Regions from separate parts of the Desulfobacca acetoxidans DSM 11109 genome, predicted to be linked through region 1. Evidence: riboswitches for the same ligand, from Rfam matches in the RefSeq annotation. Region 1 holds a riboswitch; each other region holds the start of a gene.
What was found. A riboswitch is a leader RNA that binds a small molecule or an ion and turns the genes downstream of it on or off. The one in region 1 is predicted to bind cobalamin.
Positions count from the first base shown of each region.

Region 1 (3,341 bases):
GGCCAGAAAGTCGGCGGCGGCACCATTGGTTCCGGCGCTTAACACCTTGAGGAGAGCCAGGGCATTCTGGTAAGTATCACCTTGGGCAGCAATTTTTTCATAAGGATATCGCCGCAGACCCAGGTCTTCGGGTTCGAGGACATATTCGGTTATTTGATCATGGCGCAGCTCTACTACCAGCGTAGGACCGCAGACCGAGACTTCATCCATCCCCTGATCCGGCTCATGCTGATCGCTCTGGCCGTAGAGGCCCAAGGCCCCCGCTAAGCCGATCTCCCGGCAGATATTGACCAATTGACGCGCCAAATCAGCGCTATAGGCCCCGATCACCAGGTAGCGGGTAGGGCGGCAGGGTAGGAGGAGCGGACAGGCCAGATTGAAGATGGTCCGAAAACGCATCACCGCGATCAAACGTCCCCATCCGGAGCGCAGGAACCTTTCGCCGGGGATGTAACAGAGGCGGTGGGCTGTCAGGGCTTGGGCCGCCTGAGACAAAGGGGCCTTGAGGTCGACTCCGAAGGTCTCAAAGATATCGGAGGCGCCGCTGACACCGGTGGCGGCCCGGGCCCCCTTTTTGGCCACATAGGCTCCGGCCGCCGCCGCCAGGATGGCGGCGCCGCTGGAGGCATTGAGGGTCTTGAGATAATCCGAGCCGGTGCCAACGATATCGGCGCAGGGACCTGGGAGGGGAGGATCGATGGTTTCCACGTCATAATCCATCTGGGCCTCCCAGGCACCGGCAATTTCGTCCAGGGTAGGAGATTTTGCCATGTGCGCCGCCAGAAAAGCTCCCTGTTGCAGGTCTGGCTGCTCGGCCAGGAGAATCTGGCGGTAAAGCTCTTTGGTCTCTTCCCGGCTCAGGTGTTGGCCCTGGGCCAGCTCGGTAATGGCCCGGCCAAAGCGGCGTAGCTCTAATTCATCATAATTCTTGGGATTATTCATAAAATAACTCCGAGTCAGGTACATTCGATGACCACTTTTAGCCCCCGGCGGCTCTGCACGAGCTCGAACCCCTCCTCCACCCGGTTTAGAGGAAGGCGGTGGGTAATCAGACGATCAACGCGGATGCGTCCCTTGGCCATGAGTTCCAGGGCCAGGGCGTTCTGCCGGGAGGTGCAGCCGTAGGCGCCTACCAGAGAAGCTTCCAGATAATGCAACCGGTTGAGGTTTACCGGATGAGTTTCTACCTCCTTGGGCAGACCCGAGTAAAGACACAGACGGCCTCGTTTCGCCAGTACCGCCAAACCCCAGTCAAAAGCCTCCAAAGAGCCACAGGCTGGAATCACCACCTCCACTCCCTTGCCGGCCGTGGTCTCCAAAATGGCGGTTACCGGATCTTCCTGGAAAATGTCCAACAATAGATCGGCCCCGGCTTGGACTGCATCCTGCAAGCGTCCGGGATCATTTTCTACCAGGATTATCCGGGAAGCTCCCCGCAACCGCGCCACCTGGACCTGCAGCCAGCCCTGGGGACCGGCCCCCCAAATGGCAACCTGGTCCCCCATGCCAACCCTGGCCAGTTCCTGGGCGTTCAGGCAGCAGGCCAAGGGCTCGGCCAGGGCGGCAAGGTCAAAGGCTAGAGCGTCAGGCAGGTGCGATACCGCCCCCTGGTGCACACCGGCGGCGGGAACGGCGACGAACTCGGCCAAACCGCCGTCGTGGTGAAAACCGATAATCTGCATAGCCTGGCACATGTTCGGAGCGCCCTGTAGACACCAGCGGCAGCGGCCACAGGGCAATCCCGGAGCCACCTGCACCCGGTCACCCACCTGAAAGTCAGATAAATCATCGGAAACGGCGGCAATTTCTCCGGCGAGCTCATGCCCCAGGATGCGAGGCAACAGCAGGTCACGATGTCCCCGCTGCCACATCTTGACGTCGGTGGCGCAGAGCGAGCAGGCGCGCACTTGTATGAGGAGACCGCCGCTCGGGCAGAGAGGGCGAGAGACCTCGGTGATCGCTAAATCTTTGGGTCCCCGGAGGACCGCTGCTAACATCTGATCAGCCATTTTTCCACCTGTAGCGTTTGCCAAATCTTTTCCTATTTTATTGTCTTGACTTAGCGGTTACCCGCCCATCATGAGTAATGACTTCCCGGTAGCACCGGCTTTCCAGCCTGTGCTGCGAACAATTGCTAACTACGGCGGTACGGCGCTACGGCACTGCAGTACCGGCAGGCCCATCGGTAGGGGCGAATCTTGTATTCGCCTTATGCAACTTAGACCGGTTGGGCACCATAAAAAAAGCCCCTGGCGCGTCTGGCCAGGGGCGGTTGTTGCCATAAACCTGCCCTGAGGATCGACCTGCTCGTCTTCTGGCTTCCGGATCAACCTCCCCCGGCCCTTCCCGCCTGAGTGGGCTCAGACAGTGGTTCTGCCGGTTTTGTCCCCGGTTACAGCGGCGGGACCGCCCCGGATTCACACCGGGTTCCGTAGTTGGCGGCAGCCAACCCGCAGATCAACTCTACTGTTATGATACCTTATTATCACGACATCTGTCCTCCGTCAAGTCTGGTTTAATAAGGCTGAACAATAAAATTTATTGACGCAGAGAGGTCATTCCATTACATTTATAGTTCAAAAAAATGCTATCCAATAACCCGCATATAAACCACCCCCACTTAGGGGAGCAATACGCCCTTCTCACCGATCTCTATGAGCTGACCATGGCAGCCAGCTATCTGGAGGAGGAAATGCATGAGGAGGCGACTTTTAGCCTCTTCATCCGCAAGTATCCCCCGGATCGGGGCTATTTTGTGGCCGCCGGGTTGGAGGAGGCGCTTAATTATCTGGCAACCCTGCGCTTTGGCGAAGACGATCTGGCCTATCTGGATTCAACCCGCCTGTTTAAAATCGCCTTTCTGGATTACTTAAAAACGGTGCGATTTACCGGGGAGGTCTGGGCCCTGCCGGAAGGGAGCATCTTTTTCAAGGATGAACCGATCCTGGAGGTAACCGGGCCTATTATCGAAGCGCAGTTAGTCGAGTCCTTTCTCATCAACGCCATCAATCTGCAAACTATGATCGCCACCAAGGCGGCCCGCTCTACGGTAGCGGCCGGGGGGCGGCGGCTGGTGGATTTTTCCCTGCGCCGCACGCAAGGAACGGATGCGGGGCTCAAAGTTGCCCGGGCCAGCTACCTGGGCGGCTTTGTCGGGACGAGCAATGTCCTGGCCGGCAAGCTCTACGGTCTGCCTATCTTCGGTACCATGGCTCACTCCTATGTGACCAGTTTCAAAAGCGAGATTGAGTCTTTTCGGGCTTTTGCGCGGGCCTTTCCCCACAACACGGTGCTGCTGATCGACACCTACGACACCATCGCCGGGGCCAAGAAGGCCATTC
Region 1 is NC_015388.1:2,978,290-2,981,630, reverse strand. Features, by position in the region: gene trpD (anthranilate phosphoribosyltransferase) at 1-942, opposite strand, end outside; gene DESAC_RS13435 (zinc-dependent dehydrogenase) at 957-2,009, opposite strand; cobalamin riboswitch at 2,288-2,473, opposite strand; gene DESAC_RS13430 (nicotinate phosphoribosyltransferase) at 2,585-3,341, shown strand, end outside.

Region 2 (3,341 bases), 480 kb from region 1:
TCCACGTTCACTTCTAGGCCGGCCCCCTCGAAGGCAGTTTTCCATGAGTCCTCTCCTTCGCACAGGTCTTCATAGAAATGCGCTCCGGCAACCAACATCAGCGGGATGAGCCTCACTTTCCGAAATTTTGCTGCGGTTACTGCTTCCAACACCTGTTTCAGAGATGGGTATCCCTCCACAACCCCGACATACAAGTCAGACCCATGAACCTCCCGCAGGATGCTTTCCAGGGTCGGATACGCGGCCCAAGATGGATGGTCCGTGCCATGACCCACCAGAACCGGGGCTTCTCCTTCGGATAGATTATTCTTAAAATCAAATGACTTAGCCAGTTGTCGGTAATCCTCATAAGAACTTAATAAAGGGAGTCCGATACTGGTGCGAATGGCTAGAGGTTTGACCTCTTCCAACAGACGATAGAACTCATGCCCGCAAAGCAGATGCATGGATTGAATCACTGCCCAGGTATGACCTTTATCGGATAAGGCCTGAAGGACTTCATGGGGATGCCTTACTTCAAATTTTCTCCGGTGCCTGAGACGGTCCAGGACCATACGGGAGGAAAAGGCCCACAAAATTTCGTGGCCGGGAAACTCCTCCCGGATAATCGTATCCACAAAGTCATAGGTCTTAAAGGCGTTCGTGGTGGTCCCAAAGGCCGTCAAAACGATGGGTGTCTGCATACTTTAGCTTCCTGAAAACCTAACTCAGTGATTCAAGACAAATATTTTTAGGCATATATTTTCTCTAGCATTTCCGGGCGGACTTTAACTAGATAAAAGAAGACAAACATGGTAAAGAGACCCTCGATAATCATTACCGGAATATGAGCCAGAACAACCAATCTGGCTACCGTAAGAAACCCCTCGCCGGTAAACATGAGGGACAGGGCGGTGAACAGGGCAGTCAATAACACGGTGCAAAACCCGCAGGCAAAAGACGCCACCACTGCCAGAGTCCCCTCCTGGCGCAGCACGTCCCGAAAGATATAAAAACAGAGAACTGCGGGAGCAGCGACGTTAAAGGTGTTCACCCCCAATACCGTAAACCCACCAAATTGAAAAAGCAAGACCTGCAAAAAGAGTCCTATGAGAACGGCCGGAAATGCCGCCCAACCCAGCAAGAGTCCCATAAGGCCGTTCAACAACAGATGCACACTGGACGGACCTATCGGCACATGGATAAGGGAAGCCACAAAAAAAGTGGCCGATAAGATACTCACCCGAGGAATGGCTTCATAGTCAACCTGTTTCAGGCCGATGGCAGTGCCCACCGCCGTCAAAGCGGCGCCCGCGCCCAACACCGCGGGACTAAGAACTCCTTCAGAAATATGCATGTTCTGCCCCCTCAGAATATTTTGGCGTTTGGCAATCAGCTTACGAGTGCTGATTGCCATTTAGAAATTAACCCCAAGCCAGGGAAATGGTTTACGCCAAAGTGCACCCACATGTGGACCCATATTGCCCCCCCCCGCAAAAAAAAATCCCTAAGTCCGTGTGGACTTAAGGATTAACCCAGCTTTTTCGTCCTTAATTTCCGGAGAGCGCTTGTCCAGAGCGGTCCGTTCCCGGGTTGGTGTCTTTCGCACCACCCAGATTCATCCGGGCAGGTCTTCTGGCTTCCGGATCGTCCTAATACCTACACCTTCCCATTTCCCTCAAAGGAAACAGTGGCCTTAGCAGGGTTCGTCCCCGGTTACAGCGGCGGGACCGCGACGGCTCTTCCGTCTTCCCTATTAAACCCGCATGGGTACCCAGATGCCATACTATAATCTGAGAGGTCCGATCCTGTCAACACATTTTCCCGAGTTACCGGCTCGGGAAATCAGGCCGGACAATTCGGAGATTTGATCAGAATTTAGTAATAGGGCAAAGGAGCAGTACGGCATGGAGCTCCTTTGCCCCGAACTATTATATTAATTACAGATCAACGATCATCTCGGCTTCATTGCCGCACTGGGTACATGCAATTGTACGTTTCACCTGCCCGGCTTCGGGTTTCCCTGAAGCTTCGGCCGGCTTGGTCCCCACGATGAACTCTTCGCACTTGATGGTCATTTCCGCCTCGTTGCCGCAATTTTTACAGGTGCAGACCATAGTCTTTTTTTCTTCCATGACATCCTCCTTTGCATCTTGAGTCGCAAGCCCTAATTCTGTTAATTAGAGGACTCGCAGGAAGGCCACGAGGTCTTTCTTCTCCTGGTCAGTCAAATTTAGACCTTGAACCAGATTGAAAAATTCCACGGTATCCTCCAGAGTCAACAGGCGGCCGTCGTGCAGATAAGGCGGCGAGTCTTTGATGCCCCGCAGGGGGAAGGTCTTAATGGGACCGTCCATGTTCGCCATGCGGCCGTTGATCATCTGCGGTTTGAAAAACCGCTCGGTCTTTAGGTTGTGCATCAGATTATCGGTATAGTAAGGCGGTTGGTGGCAGACGGCGCACTGTCCCTTGTTTAAGAAAATCTCCTGGCCGCGCAGCTCCGAATCGTTAGCCTTTTTCGGATCCAACTTGCCATAGATATTCAACTTGGGAGCAGGAGGAAAATCCAGAATTTCCTGAAACTCCGCCATACAGTGCACCTGATGTCCCCGGTCTAGGATATTGATTCCCTTCTTGGTCCCGATGACCGGATCGCCGTCAAAATATGCCGCCCGTTGCTCGAACTCGGTAAAATCCTCTACTGATTTCAGAGCCCGCTGGGAACCGAAAAGACGCTGAATATTCACCCCTCGCAAGGTTGGAATATCCAGACGGTGCCGGAACTCCTGGGGACGGATGTCCCCCACCAGGTGGGTGGCGCCATTAGCGTGGCCATTGGTGTGGCAATCAAAACAGGTAACCCCGCGGCTCGGCAGTTCGGAGCGCCGGTCTTCGGTCTGGTTGAACTGCTGTTGCGGGAACGGCGTTACGAGCAGACGCAACCCCTCCAGTTGCTTGGGATTGAGGATGCCGTTGAATAGCTCATAGTAGTTCATCAGGGTGATTACTTTCCCCTGGCTTACATCGCCCAGATCAGGGCGGGTGGTAAGATACATGGCGGGGGGAAATTCCGGCAGGAAGTGGTCCGGCAGGTCAAAATCCAGATCGAACCTGGTCAGATCACGGCCTTCCTGCTTTTTGATCTCGTCAATGTGATATTTAGCAAAAACCATCCCCCCTTCAGGATGATTCGGGTGGGGCAGCGGCAGAAACCCGGCCGGCCAGAGACCTTTTTCCTTGATTTCCTCAGGGGTCAGGGCGGCCAGCTTTTCCCAGGTTATACCGTCGGGCAGATTTACCCGAACGCCTTCCTGAACCGCCTTGCCCCGGCTCATGGTAACGTCTTTAGCGGCTTTATGGCT
Region 2 is NC_015388.1:2,495,412-2,498,752, forward strand. Features, by position in the region: gene DESAC_RS11160 (sirohydrochlorin cobaltochelatase) at 1-683, opposite strand, end outside; gene cbiM (cobalt transporter CbiM) at 731-1,336, opposite strand; cobalamin riboswitch at 1,588-1,772, opposite strand; gene DESAC_RS11170 (hypothetical protein) at 1,920-2,114, opposite strand; gene DESAC_RS11175 (cytochrome b6) at 2,160-3,341, opposite strand, start outside.
Region 2: it holds a riboswitch for cobalamin, as region 1 does, so the genes downstream of both, cbiM (cobalt transporter CbiM) here and DESAC_RS13435 (zinc-dependent dehydrogenase) in region 1, are expected to answer to the same signal.

Region 3 (3,341 bases), 1.0 Mb from region 1:
CACTAGCTTCATAGTAAATCTGGCCGGGGGGTGAATAATTAGCGCTGCTAACATCCTCACTGTCTACCAGCAAAACCGGATAGGGCGACCGCCAGACCATGAGATAGACAAACCGGCAATCGCCGTTGGCCTGACGGATCGATATTAACTTCTTCTTCAAGTTTTCATAGACCTCGGTTCCCAGATCAGCCTCATTGCCCTGAAGTTGCTTGATAGCCTCGGGGTTGAGTGCCGAAGCCAGTGTTCGGACTCTGGTAATTAATATCTGACGCATATCTGCGTCCAGATACCGGCCATACCAGCCCGTGGCCAGACCTCCTATACCGAGGGTCAAAAAGATGACCAGAACCAAAGCAAACGAGCCGTACAGCGGCCATCTCCAAAGTGCTGCCACCTCTGCCGTCCGCTGCCAAAGCTGGTTCTGGTAGTAAATCCATAATGTTAGCGCCAGACACAGACTAAATAGACTCCGCAGGACCGACATCTGGATTATGTCCGGCGCAGCCATAAAATATTGCTCCCAGTTCTGCCAGGGAACGATTCCAGGATACAACGGTAGAGCTTGGCTCAAAAGCAACCCCGCTAATGACAGAGCCGCACCATGCAGGATACCGGACTTGGTAGAGATAGCTACCTGCCAAAGAGCCACGATAGTCCAAATTGAGGTGGCCAACCTGGCGATAACGGCAGCCGGAAGCCAGACCTGGGAAAGCCCGACCCAAGCACTGGCAATCAGCCCCACTAGATAAAGTCCTGCCAGGGCTCGCCCCCAAACTCGCCATTTCAGGGGCAGGATAATGGAGACCCCAAACTCGGTGAGAAAGACGACATTCGCCAATAGTTGCAGCAACTTCAATCGTTCGCTCAGGACCGGTCCCCCCAGCACCGGCATAATGAGCGAAAACCACTCGAAGCAACACTGACAGAGAGCAAAAAAACCCAGCCAGATAAAAGAGCGGGGGAATTGGGGATGGCGCCTCAACGTCAAGCCGAGAAGAAAGACGAATAAGCAACCTAATCCGGTCAGGAAAGACAGGTAGTCTCTTTGAGCCTGCAGAAGAGCCAGCATGTTCTTTTAACCTACTGCGATTATGGATTAATCCTTTCACACCATATCGTGATGGTAGCCGAAATTTCAAGACCAGCCTGCGGAGTTGCCACTCACAACCCGAGGCGACTCTAACTGGTCCTCCCTGCTCCACCCAAAACTTAAAGACAGAGTGCTCTGACAACGGACAAGAACCCGCTGAACCTGCTCTCACCTAATAGCAATAATAATTTAATATGCAGAATTAATTCGGATATCGGTAAGTCTTTACTCTCTACTGTATCTTAAATTAGGTTATTAGGAAAATAAAAAAATGCTAACAGGCTTAACGCCGTAAGCCGATACCCCATTTTTTGCTTGACAGGAAGGATGTTATTCTATTATAAATGGCCCTAGTTGGTTCAGGTGCTCCATTATGGGGCTTAATAGGGAAGCCGGTGGAAGTCCGGCGCGGTCCCGCCGCTGTAACCGGGGACAAAACCTTGCGAGGTGCCACTGTCTTGGGCTAATAAGATGGGAAGGCGCAGGGAAGAGGATGATCCGGGAGTCAGAAGACCTGCCTGCAATCTTTGTGCTTTTACCCAACGCCAGATTGGGTCAGGCCAGGCTGAGCGAGTTGAGGTAAAACTCTTCAGTCAATCCTAAGGAACAAGCTAAGCTGGGTGCAATCCTTGGGTCCACACGGACTCAGGGATTATTTTTTGGGCAGGCCTTACTCTTTCCTGACGCAGCAGCGTGGCACGGATTACCACTTTTATCTTTTGCCGGAGGTGTCTCCCTTGATTTATCCTCCCTCTCGCAGGCGAGCGGATCAAGGTGCGGGACAAAAGAAATTACTCTGGGGAAATATTCTACAGGAGGAAAGCTATGAAGACAGGGGTGATTGTGTATCTCGTCGGCGGGCAGGAAATTCCGGAGCCCTACGATCTTAAGAACCAGTGCGAGCAGGCAGGGGTCAAAGCCGACCGAGTTGAGTTGGTGGGGAACTACCAGGGCTATTTCACGGTGGAGGACGCCTGGCATTTTTTAACGAGTCGAGGCTGCGGCCATGTCAGCCTTTTGGTAGCGCAATGGGAGCAGCAGCATCTGCAGCCCATGCGGCCACCGGTACGGCTCTGCGGCTGAAACTGTACCGATTATGGTTTCGGGGGGGGGAGAAAAACTATGAAGAGAATACTGTTTTTATTGATATGCTTGGTTTTACATCCGGGGATTGGCTTGGCCCAGGAAACGGCGTCCAGCGAGGGGGTGAATCCGGAGGAAACGACGAACGTCGCAGCCTTAGGGCAATCCACATCCACTTCCGAGGATGTCCAGAAGGTGGATGAGATCATCATTACGGCCACCGGTACGGAGGAGCAGTTGAAAAAAACCAGTGTTTCCTCCACGGTAATCACCGCGCCGGAGATAGAAAAGCGCCAGGTAACCCGGGTGGAGGAAATGCTCCGCTCGGTACCGGGAGTGGTGGTCAACCAGACCGGCAGCCAGGGCGGCAACACCTCTTTATTTATGCGGGGTGGAAATTCCAATATGAGCCAAGTCCTGCTCAACGGCATCCGGCTCAATAATGCCGGTGGCACCTATGACTGGGCCAACCTGACGGTTGACAATGTGGAGCGGATCGAAGTCGTTCGGGGTCCCATGAGTTCGCTCTATGGGGCGGACGCTATGACCGGGGTTACGAATCTCATCACTAAAAAGGGCGTGGGGCCGCCAACTTTCACCTACTCCGGGGCTTGGGGGGCCCATAGCGAAAAAGGACAGTTCATCAGTGAAAATCGCTTCAGTCTTATGGGGAGCGCCAAAGATCGGTTTGGCTATTCCATCGGTTTCAGCCGCATCGACGATCAGGGCATCCTGCCGATCAACAACCGCTTCGGCAGCAACGTGCTAAATGGCCGCTTCGACCTGGACCCGACGGAAAAACTCTCTTTTACCTTCTCTACCCTTTTTATCGACACCTACTTTGGCTATCCGACCGAATATGGTGACCGGGTAGATCCTGCACCCGACCCGAATCAGAACCAGACGCGGACCGACCTCTTATTTGGCCTTACCACCAAATATTCCCCCTATTCCTGGTGGGAAAACGAACTGACCCTGTCTACCTACCACCGGGATTGGAGCTATGATGACGCCTTCGATCCCGTGGACATCTTCGGCGGTTCGGTTTTCCATCCCATTGAGGACCGTTCCAGTCTGGATTATCGCTCCAACCTGCGTTTCAATTTTAGTGATCGGATAGGAACGACTACTACTATCGGCTTGGCAGCCTTTACGGAACGCCTGAAAC
Region 3 is NC_015388.1:694,345-697,685, reverse strand. Features, by position in the region: gene DESAC_RS14970 (hybrid sensor histidine kinase/response regulator) at 1-1,069, opposite strand, end outside; cobalamin riboswitch at 1,435-1,626, shown strand; gene DESAC_RS02925 (hypothetical protein) at 1,916-2,173, shown strand; gene DESAC_RS02920 (TonB-dependent receptor plug domain-containing protein) at 2,213-3,341, shown strand, end outside.
Region 3: it holds a riboswitch for cobalamin, as region 1 does, so the genes downstream of both, DESAC_RS02925 (hypothetical protein) here and DESAC_RS13435 (zinc-dependent dehydrogenase) in region 1, are expected to answer to the same signal.

Region 4 (3,341 bases), 500 kb from region 1:
TTCTAACCTTGATTTCCTTACCACTTTTGGTAATAATCTCCATCTGGCCATCGGCGTTCTTCTTGGTGATGGTCACCTCGGATTTGGGGTTTACCAGGTCCAGCATGTTATAAGCCATAAACAGGGCGATCATCATGCTGACGATAAAGGCGACGCTGGCGTCAAACAGGTTGGCCACTCCGGAGATGGGGTCTTCCAGGGGTTCGTCGTATCTATCAAACCGCCGCGGTCTTCTTAATAAACTCATCTTCCTCTCCCGCCCGGATATCCGACCTCTGGGCCTTGGCCTGCCGGAGCCGCAATTCCGTCAGATATTCCATCTCCCGCATGTCGGCCCGCACCCACTTTTCTTTTATCAGCGACATGAGATAGGCCGCCACCCCGCAGGCCAGACCGACAACGGTGGCAGTAAAGGCCGTGACCATGCTTCCCGCCATTTTTGGCATGTCTCCCTGGGCCAGGGCCGCCAGGGAAATGCCCATGGGAATCAAGGTCCCCATTAAACCCACGGCCGGGCCCACCCGAATAGCAAACCTGACCTTATCTAGACCCTTAATTAGCTCAAGTTCGAACTCCTGGAGGTGCTTTTCCAACTCAAGATCGAGGTTGGCTGATAGAGTCAAAACCTCGGAGTCCAACATGGTTCGATAGCGCCGTAACCCGACCGATCTTCCCTGCCGCCGGTCAATATATTCCCGCAGAAAACCGCCGGCAGATATCACGATCCAAAAAGTAAGCAGAATAAGTCCAACTACTACCGGATAAAACAGAGCTGAGGCAATAACGTAGAGAAACGTCTCAAGACCCGCTAGAATATTCATTCACCAACCTCGCGTCGTTTATTCATCAGGAAGCCGACCAACAAGGCGGCCAGGAGTAGGAAAAAAACGCCGATATGTTCAACCAGGACCAAGTTGCCTCCCTCCGTGGCAAACGATTGATAGATGCTTTTGGCCGCCTCAATATGGGCCGGAAGAAAAAGAGAACTCAGAAAATACAGGCCTATGGCCAACATGCTTAAACCGAGGCCGATCCTCTGATTTAACCGGGTTGATCTCAGGGTGAAAAGTTTGAGGCCCAGATAAATCAGCAGCGACAAGATGATAAACGTTGCACCCAATCCCAGCCCCACCACCCATGCAGGCAACTTGATCACCTGTAAGGCCGCCCAGGTGGAAAAGGTTATGGCCGTCAGGCAGACGGGACAGGGAAGAAGAAGGAATAAGGTTGGTGGCCGGGCCGACCGGGTGGCAGTCGGGTGGGCTGGTTGACGGCAGCCGGCGTGCACCCCACACCCGGAATCTGATCCTGCCCAGCTGTGGATGAGATATAAGCCCCAGACCATCATGCCTAAGGCCATGGCAATATGGACATATGGTCCTTTTCGCACCAGCGGCGTCAGGATCTTGATCAAACTTTCGCAAAACCCTGCAGCTAACAGAAAGGTTCCCAGATACAATAAGAGCGTCAAAACCAGACCCCGCCAACCCACCTGCCCCAGTCCCAGTCCGAAGCCGACCTTTACCACAAAGACGCTCAGACTGAATAACATGCCGCCGATCCACAAGATCAGGTTTAGATCCATCGTCTATCCCTCTGTCCTGAGAGATTCAATTTCTCAGGCCAAAAAAAAACCTTGAGCCCAAAATGGACCCAAGGATTGCACCCAGCTTGCTTTGTCCTTAGGCTAAGCCGTGTCGGTTTTCCATCCCGAGCGGCCGCGTTATCCCCAATCACACGTTGGGCAATACATATTGATTTACAGGCAGGTCTTCTGATTCCCGGATCATCCTTATTCCTGCACCTTCCCACCCGGCTTCAGCACGGGCAGTGGTATCTCGCAGGTATCGTCCCCGGTTACAGCGGCGGGACCATGCCGGACTTGCACCGGCTTCCCTTTTAAGCCCCGAAGGGCGCCTGTAATATGACCCTATTAAGTCAGAAAAAAGTTTCTGGTTGGTTACGGAACCTTGTTGTAAAAACCTTCCGGCGGGTCTGAAACCCGCTCCTCCGTATTGGCCTGCCGGTGCTGCAGTGCTGTAGGGCAGGAAAGCGAAAGGCATCCCGCCTTCTAAAATTCACCGGCACCAATTTTCATGCTTCGCCGGTAACCCGTTGGTAATGAGCATTACCTTGGCTAACTTTAAAATTCCCCTCCGAATCTGTCAAGGAGAAAATAGGTATCGGCCTGTGACTCCAACAGTAGATAACCACCGGGTAGCGGTCATTAAAATCTCAGCGTTATCTGACTCCAGATGGTCCGGCCCGGCGAGGGGTAGTAATAAAAGTATTCCCGATCGAGCATGTTATCCACCGACAGGGAGAGGTCCATATACTTCACCGGGGTAAAGATTATCTTGGAATTCAGAGTGAAATAGGGATCGTAGGAACCGTAGACATTGTTGTATTGATCGCTGTTGTCGTCCCTGCTTATCAATTTGCTGACATAGTGTCCCGAGAGAAATCCCTTGACTTTCCAATAGGTAGCCGTAATCCCAAAGTTGAATTGCTGTCGGGGAGTGTAGGTGATCTTTTTACCCACTGATTCCGGATTAAAAGGATTCTCGTTGATCCGGGCATCTAATAGGGTGGTATTGCCGAAAACCTCCAGCCAGGACCAGAGCTTCTGGGTAATCTCCAGCTCAACCCCTCTAATGGTCGCCTTACCGGCGTTCTTATAAATCTGGGTTTTGCCGGTGATGTCTGCAGGATCGGTCACCCGATAAATCAAATCATCAACGTAATTTTCAAAGTAGGTCGCGGTAAAGACCATCCCTTCCAGCGGTTTCATGGTGGTGCCAATCTCCCACGAGGTAGCAGTTTCCGGGATCAGATCGGGATTGCCCTTGTATAGGGTACCGCTGCTGGCTAGCCACGTGCGGTAAAGTTCATAAATATTTGGAGCCCGAAAGGCGCGTCCCACAGATGCCCGCCAGGTCATCCACTCCAGAGGACGATAGAGAAAGGCAAGTTTGGGGCTGAGCGCCAGTTTGCTCCGGCCAGGCAGGTATACTGTGGGTGTACCGGCAGATGCCATGTAATTACCTCCGTAAGTCTCCCACCAATCCAGCCGGACCCCGAGCACCGTATTGAACTTGGGATGCCAGGCGATTTCGTCCTGGAGGTAGAGCCCAATATTTCGGTCCTGGCCGCCGCTCATTTGGGTGAGTGTCGATACCGCATCAGGGTAACGCCAATTGTTCACCGAATACGTCTTGCTGTTCGACCAGCCGCTATTATAAGAGATGCCGCCCACCAACTGCTGTTTCTGGCCGATGGCCTGGTCCACCTGCAATTCGGCTATCCAGTTCTGGCTTGGGGAGAAAGAGGAGGTTCCAGGC
Region 4 is NC_015388.1:2,482,356-2,485,696, forward strand. Features, by position in the region: gene DESAC_RS11100 (DUF2149 domain-containing protein) at 1-247, opposite strand, end outside; gene DESAC_RS11105 (MotA/TolQ/ExbB proton channel family protein) at 216-821, opposite strand; gene DESAC_RS11110 (DUF2162 domain-containing protein) at 818-1,585, opposite strand; cobalamin riboswitch at 1,748-1,936, opposite strand; gene DESAC_RS11115 (TonB-dependent receptor plug domain-containing protein) at 2,228-3,341, opposite strand, start outside.
Region 4: it holds a riboswitch for cobalamin, as region 1 does, so the genes downstream of both, DESAC_RS11110 (DUF2162 domain-containing protein) here and DESAC_RS13435 (zinc-dependent dehydrogenase) in region 1, are expected to answer to the same signal.